DNA from 3 places in the Bacillus sp. DU-106 genome. Region 1 is predicted to be linked to each of the others. Evidence: riboswitches for the same ligand, from Rfam matches in the RefSeq annotation. Region 1 holds a riboswitch; each other region holds the start of a gene.
The links. Region 1 has a riboswitch for S-adenosylmethionine ahead of C3Y97_RS07080 (YezD family protein). Riboswitches for the same ligand answer to the same signal wherever they lie in the genome.

Region 1 (5,027 bases):
GGTACATGAAACCGCATGACCAATAAATGATTTCGGGCTAGCAGATATCGCTTCAAACAGCGGTTCACTAAGTAATCCTTTTACATTTTCCGGAGGAACGTTCGGAATAATGAAGTTTTGCGAGTTACATGTACGAATTTGTCCATTTCCATATTGCTTTGCGATTCTTGCAATCTCAAACATTTCTTCTGCATGTAAACGACCTACCGGTACATTAAAACCTACATATTTTAATCCCTTTTGTTTTTGGTCTTGAACACCATAAAAATAGCCTGCATTCCATCCTTTGAGTGCACTTTCCCCTTTACTTTGTAAAGGCCCTGTATACTCTATTAGTTTCTCTTTAAATTTCTCTGCTCCCCAGTCCGCAACAAGAAATTTCAACCGAGCTAAATGACGTTTTTCACGATATCCAAAATCACGGAATATAGTAGCAATCGCAATCGCCACCGCCTTCACTTCTTCTGGTAAAACGAATACATCTAATTCATCAGCTAAATACGGTCGAGCTGATAATCCTCCACCTACTTTTATATGAAAACCAACTTTTTTCTCACCATCTATTTCTTTCGTTGCAGGCGTAAATGCAACACAGTTAATTTCTGCGTTTGCTGAATTATAAATATTAGAACTAATAGACATTTTAAATTTACGTGGCAAGTTAGAAAACTCTTCATTATGTTGGAAGTAATCATATACTTCTTTTACAATATGCGCTGTATCGAATAGTTCATTTGCATCAATGCCAGCAAGCGGATTACCTGTAATATTCCGCGTTATATCACCACAAGCCCCCGCTGAAGATAACCCAACTCTTGCTAATCTTTTAAAAATATCTGGAATTTGCTGAATTTCTAACCAGTGAAACTGAATCGCCTGTCTCGTCGTAATATCTATTACATTACGTCCATAATCTTCAGCGATAGAAGCAAGTACTTCTGCCTGTGCATTTGTAATAATCCCTGACGGAATATTTACCCGCATCATAAAATAACCAGCTTCTTTCGGTCTTTGTAAATACAAGCCTGCCCATTTAAAGGCATCCCACTCTTCTTTCGGAATAGATTCGAAACCATTTTCCGCATAGTAAGGAATATCATTAAAAATTTCTAAGCCATCTTTTTCTAATTTATTTTTCTCGGTCTGATTTAATTTTTCATTGTTAGCCCATACTTTTTCATAACTCATTGTTTATCCCCCTATATAAAACTACGCTCTTGTAAGTACTTCACGATTTGTTCTGCACATTCTTCAATAGAATATTTGTGCGTTTCTACAATTAATTCCGCTTGCTCTGGCTCTTCATAAGGCGAATCAATACCTGTGAAATCCTTAATATCACCTTTTCTTGCCTTTTTATAAAGTCCTTTCGGATCACGTTTCTCACACTCTTCAATCGGACACTTCACAAAAATTTCAATAAATTCATCTACCGCTAATAAATCTCTTACTTGTTTGCGGTCTACTCGAAATGGTGAAATAAATGCTGTAAGGACAACTGCTCCTTGGTCTACAAATAACTTTGCCACTTCGCCAATACGTCTTATATTTTCCATGCGATCACTTTCAGAAAATCCTAAGTCTTTATTTAAACCGTGGCGAATGTTATCCCCATCCAGCACATAGTTTCCAATATTCTTTTCAAACAGTTTACGAGCGACCGCATTCGCTACTGTAGATTTACCCGAAGCTGATAAACCAGTAAACCAAATTACAAAACTATGATGTCCATTCTTCACTCTTCTCTCATCTTTTGAAACCGAAGCTGTATGCCAAGTAATATTCGTATCCATCTCGTTCTCTCCCTATTCTGTTACTACTTCTTTTTTCAAGCCTTTAATTAGTACTTCCACTACTTCTTTACGACTAAATGTACTTGGCGGAATCTCACCGTTTCTTAATAATTCCCTTACTTTTGTACCCGATAAAATAACATGATCTTCTTTTCCGTGCGGACATGTTTTCGTTGAAGCCATCGCTTCACATTTCGTGCAGTAAAAACTATGCTCAAAGAATAGTGGTGTAATTCCTAACTCTTCTATCGTAAAATTTGTGAAGATTTCTTGCGCTTCATACGTTCCGTAATAATCTCCTACTCCAGCATGATCACGCCCTACTATAAAGTGGGTACATCCAAAATTCTTTCTTACTAACGCATGAAATATCGCTTCCCTTGGTCCTGCGTAACGCATGGCAGCAGGAAATACACTTAAAAAGACACGATTTTTCGGATAATAGTTTTGAAGAAGTACTTCATAGCTTTCCATTCTTACATCAGCAGGAATATCATCCGATTTCGTTTCTCCAACGAGCGGATTTAAAAAGAGACCATCTACAATTTCAAGAGCAGATTTTTGAATATACTCATGGGCACGATGTACCGGGTTTCTCGTTTGAAATCCGACCACTGTTTTCCACCCACGTTTTTTAAATGCTTCCCTCGTTTCAATTGGGTCTAAATGATAAGAAGGAAATTGATTATTTTCAAAGCGTTTTGTTAGAATAATAGTTCCTCCAACGTAAACGTTTGGTCGTTCATATAATTTTTTCACTCCTGGATGAGCCTCATCCGTTGTTTTATATACAAGTAACGCTTCTTTTTCTTTATCTGGTACAAAAATATCTTCTATTTGAATGACACCGTATATATTTCCATTGTTGACAAGCTTTACTTCCTCTCCAGCCTTCAGGCTTTCTGCGACTTTTTCTGTTACCGGTAATGTAATCGGTATACTCCACACACTACCATTTGCTAAACGAAGCGTTTCTACAACAGAATCATAATCTTCCTTCCCTAAAAAACCAGTAAGGGGGCTATATCCACCTGTCGCCAATAGTTCTAAATCACTTAACGCAATATTGTCTAATTTAATTTCTTTTTCAATTTGTGATACGTCATATGTCTCATCTATACGGTTTACTAATTCGTTTACTATGCTCATTTTTCTATATCCTCTCTTAGCTTTATTTCAAGATTCATCTTATTGGTAATGAAGACCACATTCAGTTTTCACTTTTCCAGCCCATCTACCATCTCTTGAATCGCCACCATCCCCTACAGGTAACGTACATTTCTCACACCCAATACTTGGATAGCCAACATCATGCAACGGGTTATACGGCAAGCTATGTTTGTATACATATCGCCAAACTTCTTTCCACGTCCAATGAATGAGTGGACAAACTTTAATAGATTGAAAACGATGATCTTGATTTATAAACTTTGTATGCTTACGTGTTTCTGATTGTTCCCTTCTTAAGCCCGATATCCATGCTTTTTCCACGACTAATGATTTTTCTAAAGGTAAAATTTTTCTAATCTTACAACAAAGATTCGGATTGCTCTCCCACAGTTTTTCACCATGCAACTTCGCCTGTTCATCAAGTGTAAGTTCTGGCTGTTTTTCTATAATATTCAATGAAGGAAATCGTTCCCGCACTTTTCGAATTAATTCATACGTTTCTTGAAAATGAACATTTGTATCCAAAAATACAACTTTAGCAGATGGATTTACTTGGTTTATAATGTGTAGCAATACCATACCTTCCACCCCAAAGCTACATGCGTAGACAACCTCATCTTTATATTCTTTATAAGCCCAATTTAATACTGATAACGCACCTTTTGTTTCATCTTCTTCCGAAAACGAAACAACATTTTCTTCCCACGTTTCATACGTCAACATGTTTTTTCCCCCTGTAAAAGCAAAAAGACGGTTTTAACCTAATGAAAATAGGTTAAAACCGCCTCTAGTTTTTCTAGTCAGCGCTTTTCACTTTAAACGTACTTTTTCACTTTTCTCTAACTGAATTACTTTCCCATCTTGCACAACAATTGTAATTGAACCATATTTCATATCAGCAAGCATCGCTTCAATCTTCTCGGATACTTCATCAAAATGTTCCCGTACACTCACGCGAACAGCCCCCCTTTTTATTCATAAAAAAAATCTTTCCCATTTCGAAAAGACTGTTCGGTAATATATTTTACCTTATCTTTCAAAATGGATCCCATTTTGCTGGATTTAGCACCTTGCTTTCTATAAGCAGGTTGCCGAGCTTCTTCGGGCCAGTTCCCTCCGCTTCTCTTGATAAGCTTTGTATTTGTATTTTATCACAATTCTGATTTTTTTCAATCCTAGTTTTCCGATATATTTTAATTATTTTATTTTATAAAAAAGGAATTGCCCATTCGAACAACTCCTTTTCCTATTTAGACAAGCTCTTTAATACGTATGCGATCGTTCCCAATAATATTTTCATATGTTTCGCGTTCCACAACTACTTGCGATGTTCCGCCTTTTGCAAAGACAACGGCTGGTCTTCGAATCCGATTGTAATTATTCGCCATCGAGTACCCGTATGCTCCTGTACAGGAAACTGCTAGTAAATCAGAAGCAGCGACTTTCGGTAAATGAATATCCCAAATCAACATGTCTCCACTCTCACAGCATTTCCCGGCAATCGAAACGAGTTCCTCATTCTCATCATTCGCTCGATTCGCTAACATCGCTTCATAACGCGCATTATATAAAGCAGGTCTTAAATTATCTGTCATTCCACCATCGACTGATACATATTTCCGAATACCAGGAATATCTTTCACAGATCCAACTGTATAAATTGTTGTCCCAGCATCACCTACAATGCTACGGCCTGGCTCAATCCATATTTCTGGCAATGGATATTCACATACAGTAAATTGTTCTCTCACTGCACTTGTTACAGCTCGCACATATGTCTCAAGAGTTAATGGTGTATCTGACTCTGTGTAACGTATTCCAAATCCCCCGCCTACATTTAACACTTTTACTACATAGTTTGTTTGCTCTCTCACTTCTTCTAAAAATTGGCGAAGAACTTCAATTGCTCGAACAAAACCAGCTGTTTCAAATATTTGCGACCCAATATGTGAATGGATCCCTAGCACATTATAATTGGATTTTTGTAAAGCCAATCCAATTGCCTGCATTGCTTGACCATTTGAAACACCAAATCCAAATTTCGAATCATCCTGACCTGTTGTA
Region 2 (5,027 bases), 1.2 Mb from region 1:
ACGGTAAACCAGCTTGGATTATTCCGGTTGTCGATGACGGAGGCCTAGTACGTGCACATACAGTTGTATATGCTGCTAATGCAAAAATATTTGCGACAGGTTCTTCGCAGAAAGAAGCGCTTGAGAATTATAAAAACGTAATGAGCGGTAATGGTGATACATTTAGACCAACCTCAACAGGAAAAGAAGCGCAAAAAGAAGGTATTGTACAACGTGTATATAAAGAAAAATCAGGTGAAAATACAATCGTGTACGTACTTTTAGAGAATGAACAAAAGGTATTTATGATACCGGTGAAGAAATTCCCATATGCTATGTTTACAGAAGTAGGAGACCCAATTCAAATTACATATTTAGATACGGGAGAGATGATGTCCTCAGTATCTAAATTTACGAATAGCAATGTGAAAAAGTAAAGCGATAGAATTTCTATCGCTTTTTTTACATTATGAAAGAGGAAAATGCGCTGTACTTGACGTATGTTTATGATGTAACTATAATTGTTACGATTCAGTTTGTATAGGAAAGGGTGAATTGAAAAAGTGAATGAAGTTAATCACGAAATATATAAACCTGTAAAGGCAAACAGGTTATGGATGATTCTTGTATTAGGAACACTTACGGCGATTGGACCATTATCTATTGATATGTATTTGCCTTCATTACCGAAGTTAACGGATGATTTGCAAACAGGTGCATCCCTCGCGCAGCTTACATTAACAGCTTGTTTGCTTGGGCTGTCAGTAGGACAATTATTTGTTGGCTCAATTAGTGATATTTACGGAAGACGCAAACCTCTTATTATTGCTCTTATTATTTATGTTGCTTCTTCTTTACTTTGTGCTGTTGCGCCATCTATTTGGACATTAGTGTTATTGCGCTTCCTACAAGGAGCTTCAGGATCAGCCGGGATTGTTATATCACGTGCGATGGTACGTGATATGTATTCAGGTTCTGAAATGACGAAGTTTTTCTCACTGCTTATGTTAGTAAACGGAGCAGCACCTATTTTGGCACCGATTATTGGGGGGCAATTATTACAGTTTACAACGTGGCGCGGTGTTTTCATCGTTCTTGGAGCAATAAGTGTATTCATGTTAATCTCAGCTACTTTTGTATTGCGTGAAACATTACCTCCTGAAGAAAGAGAAACGGGTGGTTTGTCAGGGACTTTGGCGACGTACGGAAAATTGTTAAAGGACCGTCTATTTATGGGATATGCATTGTCACAAGGATTAGTAACAGCGGCAATGTTTGCATACATTTCGGGCTCACCATTTGTGTTGCAGAACATATACGGAGCATCACCACAGCAATTTAGTTTATTCTTTGCGATTAACGGCATCGGTATTATTATTGCTAGTCAGGTAACGGGTCGTTTAGCGGGGAAAGTGAATGAGAAGACATTATTTGTTGCTGGTATTATTATCGCAGCTGTTGGTGGCCTATCTTTACTACTGACAATCGTACTAGGAATAGGTTTAATCGGTGTTTTATGTTCGTTATTCCTTGTCGTATCAAGTGTCGGGGTTGTATCAACAACTGGGTTTTCATTAGCGATGAGAAATCAGAAACAAGCTGCAGGAACAGCATCAGCTTTATTAGGCTTATTACAGTTCATTTCAGGAGCTCTTGTTGCGCCGCTAGTAGGTATCGGTGGAAGTAATACAGCATTACCGATGGGGGTTGTTATTGCGCTTTGTGAAGTAGGAGCAGTGTTATGTTATCTATTTATGGCCAGAAGAAGTGAGAAGCAGTTTGAACTGCAGCAAAAACAAAATTTAGAGGCTTAACAAAAAAGAACTGATTCAAAGGGAATGTTTGAATCAGTTCTTTTTTTCATTTCTTTGAAATACCTCATACATATTATTCATGATCGTATCATATAAAACAGCAAGTTTATCCCACACCCAGCGATTACTATCGACTTCTTTTTCCCCACAGTCGATAATATCGGTATGGTCAGTAATTTTATACGCTTTTTTAACGATAATAGGAGCAATCTTCGGTATACGTGGGATTTCCTTTAAGGTATCTGCAAAGTTTCCAATGTAGACATGACCGATGATTTCGATTGTTAATGATTTATCCGATATATTGAGCACGGTATGAAATTGATTTGTATGTTGTTGTTTTAAATATTGAGCTAACTTAAATGGAGCATGCTTCTTCTTTAATACGCGGCGAAGGCTCTCTGTATTTTCGATATGAAGTGATTTTTCGCGAATAAGGACACGAATATCTTCTCCCATAAAAGGTATTGTGTTGTACATAGATGATTCTCCTTAAAACCTTACATATGTTTGCGTTATGCATATGTAAGTCTAGCATGGTTTGTTCTTTATGTGTGCTTACAGTTTTGTAAGGTGAGTAGTAAAGCAGTGCAAAAGTTATTTGTATAAAGTGACGATACTGTGACAAACATGTTGGTATACATGTTACGATGTCGTCTTAAGTGTAAAAAGTAGGATGTTCTCGGTATAATAACAAGTGGAGATAAAAGAAACTATAATGAGTAGTAGCTGTAGATAAAAGGAGAAGAAGAGATGAAGAAGGTTTTGGGTATTGCTGTAATGGGAAGTATGATCCTTCTAGCAGGATGTAATGGAAATAAGGATACGAAAGAACCGAAAGAAAAGGTAGAGCAATCTACAGAACAAACAGAAGAAATGAAAGAATACCTTGCAGTACATGAAAAATACGATTTGAAAATGAATAAAGAAATTAATAATGCACTGCAGTTATTTGAAGTGGCAAAAGAAAAGGGCGGTAAGGAAATAACGACTGCTACATATAAAGAAGATGTGCAAAAGGTAACAACGAGCATGTTAGAAGATATTGATCATATACGAAAAGAAATTCGTGTTCCGAAGTCGAAAGAGCAAGAACATGAGGTATATGTCGGTTTCTTGAATGAATCGGAACAAGCAATGAAAAAATTACAGAAGTTAGCTAAAGAAGAAGATTCATCGTTGATTCGTGATATAGAAATTAATTTTGCAACAGCATCGACATACTATAAACGTTTTCAAGCAGAAACGAAAAAATAACCTTGCCTATGCAAGGTTATTTTTTCTTCTTGCCATCTCCATCTTCATCCTCGGATACTAATATCTTCTGTTCTTCGTGAAATTCGGAAATAGTTTGCCCGGTAATATTATCGAAAGGGGTATAAAAAGAAGTGATACTTTTCTTTTTGATGAAGAGTTTGTAGAAGCCGATGATGACAAGTATAACGATTGTTAAGGGTAATCCTATAGTAGCTAGAAGTAAGGGGTCCATCTTATAACTCCTTTCATATCTTTTTTTATTATAAGCGAAATACGATATAGATAAATAAAAGTATTGAAAACTGATTTTTCTAAATATATCCAATTTGATTGACTTTTCATTTTTTCAGAATTATAATTCGAAATATACAATTTGAACCAAATAATAATATAGCAATTTACTTATCCAGAGAGGTAGAGGGACTGGCCCTATGACACCTCAGCAGCGGGTTCTGTAATAGGAACACCGTGCTAATTCCAGCAAGCAAGTCTTGAAAGATAAGTGATGGGCCTTTGTTTATTAAGCCTTGATCTTATTTTTTAAGATCAAGGCTTTTTGTATTCTAAAAAGAGAAAAGGGAGTAATGGAAAGAGTACGTTTATAAAACTAAGTAAATATATGTGTTTAGGGGGTTATTAGGGTGTATGTAATTAAAAAATTATCAGTTATGGTGTTCACGCTATGGGTTATTACGACGGTGACATTTCTAATTATGCATATTATTCCGGGGGATCCATTTTCATCAGATGCAAAAGTCTTTCCTGAAGAAGTGATCCAAAACATGAGAGCGAAGTATCACCTTGATGAACCGTTATGGAATCAATATGTTGCTTATTTAGACGGCGTAGTTCATTTTGATTTTGGTGAATCTGTTCAATCAACCGGGCAAGGTGTATCAGAAATTATAACAACTGGTTTTGGTCCATCAGCAATTATTGGTTTACAAGCACTTATTATTTCATTGCTAGTCGGAATTGCTGCAGGTACATTTGCTGCTCTCTATCATGGGAAGGTAATTGATTACGGTGTAAGTTTACTTGCCATCCTCGGTATTTCTATTCCGAGCTTTATTTTAGCACCACTATTTATACAAGTATTCGCTATTCAATTCGAGCTCTTACCAGTAGCTTCTTGGGGTACATTTGAACATACGGTATTGCCATCCTTTGCATTAGCGTTAGGACCAATCGCAGTGATTACAAGATTTGTTCGCTCTAATATGATCGAAGTACTGCAGAGTGATTATATTAAGTTAGCGAGAGCGAAAGGTATACCGATTAAGAAGATTATTATAAGACATGCTCTTCGAAATGCAATTGTTCCGGTACTTACATTTGTTGGACCATTAATGGCGGGACTTTTAACAGGTACTTTCGTTATTGAAAAGATTTTTTCAATTCCTGGTCTCGGAAAATATTTTGTAGATAGTATTTTTAATCGAGATTATCCAGTGATTATGGGAACAACCATTTTTTATAGTGCACTTTTAATTGTATGTATTTTTATTACAGATATTATTCATCGTATTGTTGATCCACGTATTCGTTCTATTACGTAAGGAGGGGGATGTTTAGATGGGAGCTTATGAAATTAATGACCAGTTATTAACAAATGAAGAGAAGAAAGAATTAACGATAAATAAAGATCAGCAAAAGATTAGCCGAAAGAAAGAAGTGTTTCGTAAGTTTGTATCGAATCCAATCGCAGTTTTAGGATCAGTGACATTATTACTCATTATTGTTTTCTCACTTGTTGGTGAAAGTTTAACGCCATTTACTGCGAGTGAACAAGTAAAAGAGGCAACAAACTTACCACCTAGTAGTGAGCATTGGTTCGGAACAGATGATTTGGGAAGAGATACATGGGCACGTACTTGGGCTGGCGGGAAAATTTCATTAACAGTTGGATTAGTGGCAGCTGCTCTTGATATAGGACTTGGTGTGCTAATCGGAGGATTTAGTGGATATGTGAGAGGG
Region 3 (5,027 bases), 2.5 Mb from region 1:
CATGTTTTTGTAAAATGACATTTTTGGGTGAAAATTTCGATGCGTTTTAAAAATTGAAAGATATAGATATATTTGTAACACAATTTTATCATGATTTTCTTATTCTTTCAAATGAATATACGAAATTTTTAAAATAATATGACAAAGGAATTATAATGATATATATAGAATATAAAACAGGTTAAAAGAAAAGAAGCTGAATGTCATTCGCTTCTTTATGGTGATAATGAAATATTTGATTACGGCTGATAAATCTTAGGATGATCAAGTCATTAGTCATTTATTCTAAAATTCATCTTTTAGCAACGTTAAAAATCTGTGATTCCATATGTTCTCATAAAAATCAATTGTCTCTTTTGCGGACATAAAAGGATTATTCAACGTAGAGGTTGTTTTCTGTCCCATAAAGTTTTCGTATCCTAGCCCGTGGGCAAACTTAATCGTTGCATCCATACAGTACTCTGTTTGGGCGCCACAAAATTCAATGCGATTTACAGATAATTGATCTAAAATTTCTTTTAAGTTTGTTTTATAAAATGAATTTGCATGTGTTTTTCTTACAAAAAAATCTTGTTCTTGAACATCTAGATCGGTATGAATAGCCCAAAGTTCTTTCTCGGGTACTAAATCATCATCACAATGTTGAACAAAAAGGATTGGTTTATTTAATTTTCTATATGAATAAATTCTTTTATTTACTTTTTTTAGTAAGTTCTGTAAATCAAATAAATGCTCCTCGCTATAACATACGCCATTTTGTAAATCGATAACGATTAAAATATCTGCACAAGTATCCATTATTTTCACCCCTTTTTATTTCTTAATATATCAATTAATCCATTATTTAGAAATAGATGATATACTTTTATTTTTTATGGACTATAAGAAAAGAAGAAATTCAAATGAATATAGCTAAACCGCATAAAAAGAAGATATGAAAACCTAATCTCATATCTTCTTTTTCTCTATGCATTTACAGGTTCTTCTACATAAGAAAGGGCATTTTCAAAATCGGATATTAAATCGTTAACATTTTCAAGACCGACTGATAACCGAAGTAATGAATTAGAGATTCCTCTTTTATCACGAGCTTCTTGCGACAGTGCTGCATGTGACATTTTTGCTGGATAAGAAAGAATTGACTCTACAGCTCCTAAACTAACTGCAAAAACAGGCAATTTTACTTTTGATAAAAATTTGCGGAGTGCATCTTCTGACTGCAAAGTAAACGATAAGACCGCTCCAGCTGATGTTGCTTGAGATTGTTGAATATCAAATCCGAGATGAGTTTGTAATCCCGGATAATAGACATTTTTTACTTTAGAGTGCTCTTGTAAATAATGTGCGATTTTATTGGCATTTTTAGCTGAATGTTCGAGGCGTACATGCAATGTTTTTAGACCGCGAAGTACGAGAGAACAATCTTGAGGTCCTAAAATAGCACCGAATGCATTTTGTAAAAATCCAAGCTTTTGAGCGAGTTCTGAATCTTTTACTACTGCTAATCCAGCAGTAACATCACTATGACCAGCAATAAATTTTGTAGCACTATGAAGAACGACATCAGCTCCAAGTTCAAGTGGTTTTTGGAATAGTGGTGTCAAAAATGTATTATCAACAAAAGTAAGAGCCCCAATAGATTTTGCGAGTTTAGAAACCTCGCGAATATCTGTCACTTTTAAAAGTGGGTTAGAAGGTGTTTCTACATAAAAGAGCTTTGTATTTGGTTTAATGTTTTGTTTTATTTCTTCTAAATTGGTCATATCAACAAATGTATGTGAAACACCGTAACGGGAGAGTACCTCAGTTATCACTCGGTAAGTGCCTCCGTACACATCTTCTGAAATGAGTACGTGATCACCTTGTGAAAGAAGGAGGAATGCAGTGGAAATCGCTGCAATGCCTGATGCAAAGGCGAATCCTTTTGTTCCGCCTTCTAATAAAGCAATGATATCTTCAAGAGCTTCACGAGTTGGGTTTCCTGACCTGCTATAGTCATATTTTCCGAACGTATCTACATCAAACTGGTGAAAAGTTGATGTGTTATAAATAGGAACGTTCACAGCGCCTGTTTGCGAGTCGTGTTTATATTGGTTGTGTAGTAAGAGTGTATCTATAGAATAGCTCATATTCTTACACCTTCTTTTACGAGTTTAATTGCTTGCTTTAAGTCTTGAATTAAATCGTTACTATTTTCAATGCCAACTGAGAATCGAAGAAGACGATTGCATACGCCGTTTGCTGTTCTAATTTCTTCAGGAATATCAGCATGTGTTTGCGTTGCTGGATAAGTCATTAAACTTTCTACACCACCAAGACTTTCGGCAAATGTAATTAAGGATAAAGATTGTAAGAATGGATTAATCCAAGCTTCATCTTTAAGGCGGAATGAGATCATGCCACCTCTTCCTGGATAAAATACATCTGTCACCCCGTCTTCATCATTTAAATACGCAACAACTGCTTTCGCATTTTCTTCATGTTGCCTCATGCGAAGCGCTAACGTTTTCATACCGCGAATTAATAACCATGAGTCAAATGGGCTTAAAACTGCACCTGATGCATTATGATAATGAGCGATTTCCTCGCAAAGTTCCTTTCCTTTTGCAACGACAAGCCCGCTTAGTACATCGTTATGTCCCCCTAAATATTTCGTTGCGCTATGAAGTACAATGTCAGCACCTTCTGTTAATGGTTGCTGTATATAAGGTGTGTAGAAAGTGTTGTCTACAATAAGGAGTAGTCCGTTCCTTTTCGCTACAGTTGCGACAGCAGCAATATCAGTAACTTGCATTAATGGATTAGTTGGAGTTTCTATGAAAATAGCCTTCGTTTCAGTTGTGATAGCTTGCTCAATTTGTTTAATAGACTGTGTATTTACGTATCTACATCGAACATTCCACTTTTTTTCATGCTCAGAAAATAATCGATACGTTCCCCCGTATAAATCTTCAGATACAATAAGTTCGTCTCCAGAGCGGAATAGAGAAAGGACGAGGAGAACAGCCGCCATCCCTGAACTACAGGCATAACCTTGTTCGCCATATTCTAAGTCTGCGATCGCCTGTTCTAAAAGACCTCGAGTTGGATTGCCAGTTCGTGAATAGTCAAAGCCAGTAGATTTACCAATTCCTTCGTGACGATAAGCGGTTGAGAAATAAACTGGTGGATTAACCGTTCCGGTTGTAGTTTCACTGCGATTTCCGATTTGTGCTAGTTTTGTTTCGATTGTTGACATATGAAAATTCCTCCTTTTTAAATTGAAACATTAAGTGAATATAAAATAAAAAAAGCCTTCTAAGAAGAAGGCTTTCGGTTTGAATAGAGTCTTCTTCTCATCTGTCAAATCTTTCACAATTTGCTGGAATTAGCACCTTATTAACAAAATGTTAATGGTTGCTGAGGCGTCACAGGGCCAGTCCCTCTACCTCTCTAGATAAGAATGTTCGTATGAAATTTTTATTATGTTTTTAACTTTACAATAAAATATAACTGAATTGCAACTTTATTTTAAATAATTTTTATTTTTCCGCAAGTGTCATTGACTTTTACTTTTGTGCATGCTAAATTTATTAAAAAATTAACAAACATTGTTAAAAGGGGAACGCATTTCCTTTTAGCTACATAAATAAAATAATAAAGACAACTCTTATTGAGAGCGGTGGAGGGAAAGGCCCTGTGAAACCCGGCAACCTTCAAACGAAATGTTTGAAACGGTGCTAATACCTGCAAAACGAATGTTTTGCATAATAAGAGGAGGAACGATTATGTCCCCCTCTTCAAAGTGAAGAGGGGGTTTTTATATTGATAGAAATGAGGGAGAGTCGTGAAATTACTAGATTTATTATCAAAAGGAATTGTAATAGGTGATGGTGCGGTTGGGACGTTATTGCATTCACATGGTTTGCAAAGTAGCTTTGAAGAATTGAATGTATCTGATCCAGACTTAATTATATCGATTCATAAACAATATGTAGCTGCTGGAGCAGATGTAATTCAAACGAATACGTATGGAGCAAATGAGGCGAAATTACGTATGTATGGTTTAGAAAATCAAGTTACAGAAATTAATAGAGCGGCAGTAAAACTAGCGAAAGCATCTGTGACAGATAAAAATGCAATTTTAGGAACAATTGGTGGTATGAAACATATCGGAGCTGTTACAACGACTGATATGGAAAGAGAGTTTATGTTACTTGAACAGGCAGGGGCTTTACTAGAAGAACAGGTTGATGGATTACTATTAGAAACTTTTTACGATGAATTTGAATTACTTCATGCCGTTAAAGTATTGCGTAAGCAAACGAATATTCCAATTGTTGCGCAATTAGCGTTACATGAAGCAGGTACGACTCAAAATGGAAATGATGTCAATGAAATATTAAAGCAACTTATAGATTACGGTGCAAATGTTGTTGGATTGAATTGTCAACTAGGGCCGCTTCATATGACGGAAGCTTTCAAAATGATATCGATTCCTCAAAATGGCTATTTATCAGCATACCCAAATGCAGGCCTCCCGAATTATGTGGATGGACGTTACGTATATGAGGGAAGTCCAGCTTATTTTGAAGCGATGACACCGAGATTTATTGAGCAAGGTATTCGGTTATTGGGTGGTTGTTGTGGTACGACTCCAGAACATATTCAAAGTATGAAGCGCGCTGTTGCGAATATTACCCCTGTAATAGAAAAAGACACGATTCAAAGGCCGAAAGTCGTTCATACGCATGAGAAACGTTCGAAGGCTCACGTCACTCTAGCAGAGAAAGCGAAAAAACAAACAACAGTTGTAGTGGAATTAGATCCACCGAAAACGTTAGATACACAGCGTTTTTTTGAAGGAGCAAGAGCGTTAAAAAGAGCGGGAGCAGATGCTATTACTCTAGCAGATAATTCATTAGCATCGCCTCGTGTTTCTAATATGGCGATGGGTGCGTTATTAACGAAGCATGATATCCCAGTATTGACGCATTTAACGTGTAGAGATCATAACGTCATTGGACTACAATCTCATTTGTTAGGTT

Region 2: another riboswitch for S-adenosylmethionine. It lies ahead of C3Y97_RS01070 (ABC transporter permease); the one in region 1 lies ahead of C3Y97_RS07080 (YezD family protein).
Region 3: another riboswitch for S-adenosylmethionine. It lies ahead of C3Y97_RS21520 (bifunctional homocysteine S-methyltransferase/methylenetetrahydrofolate reductase); the one in region 1 lies ahead of C3Y97_RS07080 (YezD family protein).

The regions. Positions count from the first base shown of each region.
Region 1 covers NZ_CP026607.1:1,364,487-1,369,513, reverse strand. Annotated here, with positions in the region: gene C3Y97_RS07100 (nitrite/sulfite reductase) at 1-1,188, opposite strand, end outside; gene cysC (adenylyl-sulfate kinase) at 1,200-1,793, opposite strand; gene sat (sulfate adenylyltransferase) at 1,806-2,942, opposite strand; gene C3Y97_RS07085 (phosphoadenylyl-sulfate reductase) at 2,982-3,686, opposite strand; gene C3Y97_RS07080 (YezD family protein) at 3,774-3,917, opposite strand; SAM riboswitch class I at 3,990-4,098, opposite strand; gene lysA (diaminopimelate decarboxylase) at 4,214-5,027, opposite strand, start outside.
Region 2 covers NZ_CP026607.1:179,451-184,477, forward strand. Annotated here, with positions in the region: gene C3Y97_RS01045 (DUF3981 domain-containing protein) at 1-416, shown strand, start outside; gene C3Y97_RS01050 (multidrug effflux MFS transporter) at 534-1,793, shown strand; gene C3Y97_RS01055 (hypothetical protein) at 1,827-2,273, opposite strand; gene C3Y97_RS01060 (hypothetical protein) at 2,547-3,050, shown strand; gene C3Y97_RS01065 (DUF3951 domain-containing protein) at 3,067-3,282, opposite strand; SAM riboswitch class I at 3,450-3,555, shown strand; gene C3Y97_RS01070 (ABC transporter permease) at 3,692-4,609, shown strand; gene C3Y97_RS01075 (ABC transporter permease) at 4,626-5,027, shown strand, end outside.
Region 3 covers NZ_CP026607.1:4,233,845-4,238,871, reverse strand. Annotated here, with positions in the region: gene C3Y97_RS21535 (cysteine hydrolase family protein) at 286-798, opposite strand; gene metC (cystathionine beta-lyase) at 966-2,129, opposite strand; gene metI (cystathionine gamma-synthase/O-acetylhomoserine thiolyase) at 2,126-3,238, opposite strand; SAM riboswitch class I at 3,333-3,443, opposite strand; SAM riboswitch class I at 3,647-3,756, shown strand; gene C3Y97_RS21520 (bifunctional homocysteine S-methyltransferase/methylenetetrahydrofolate reductase) at 3,827-5,027, shown strand, end outside.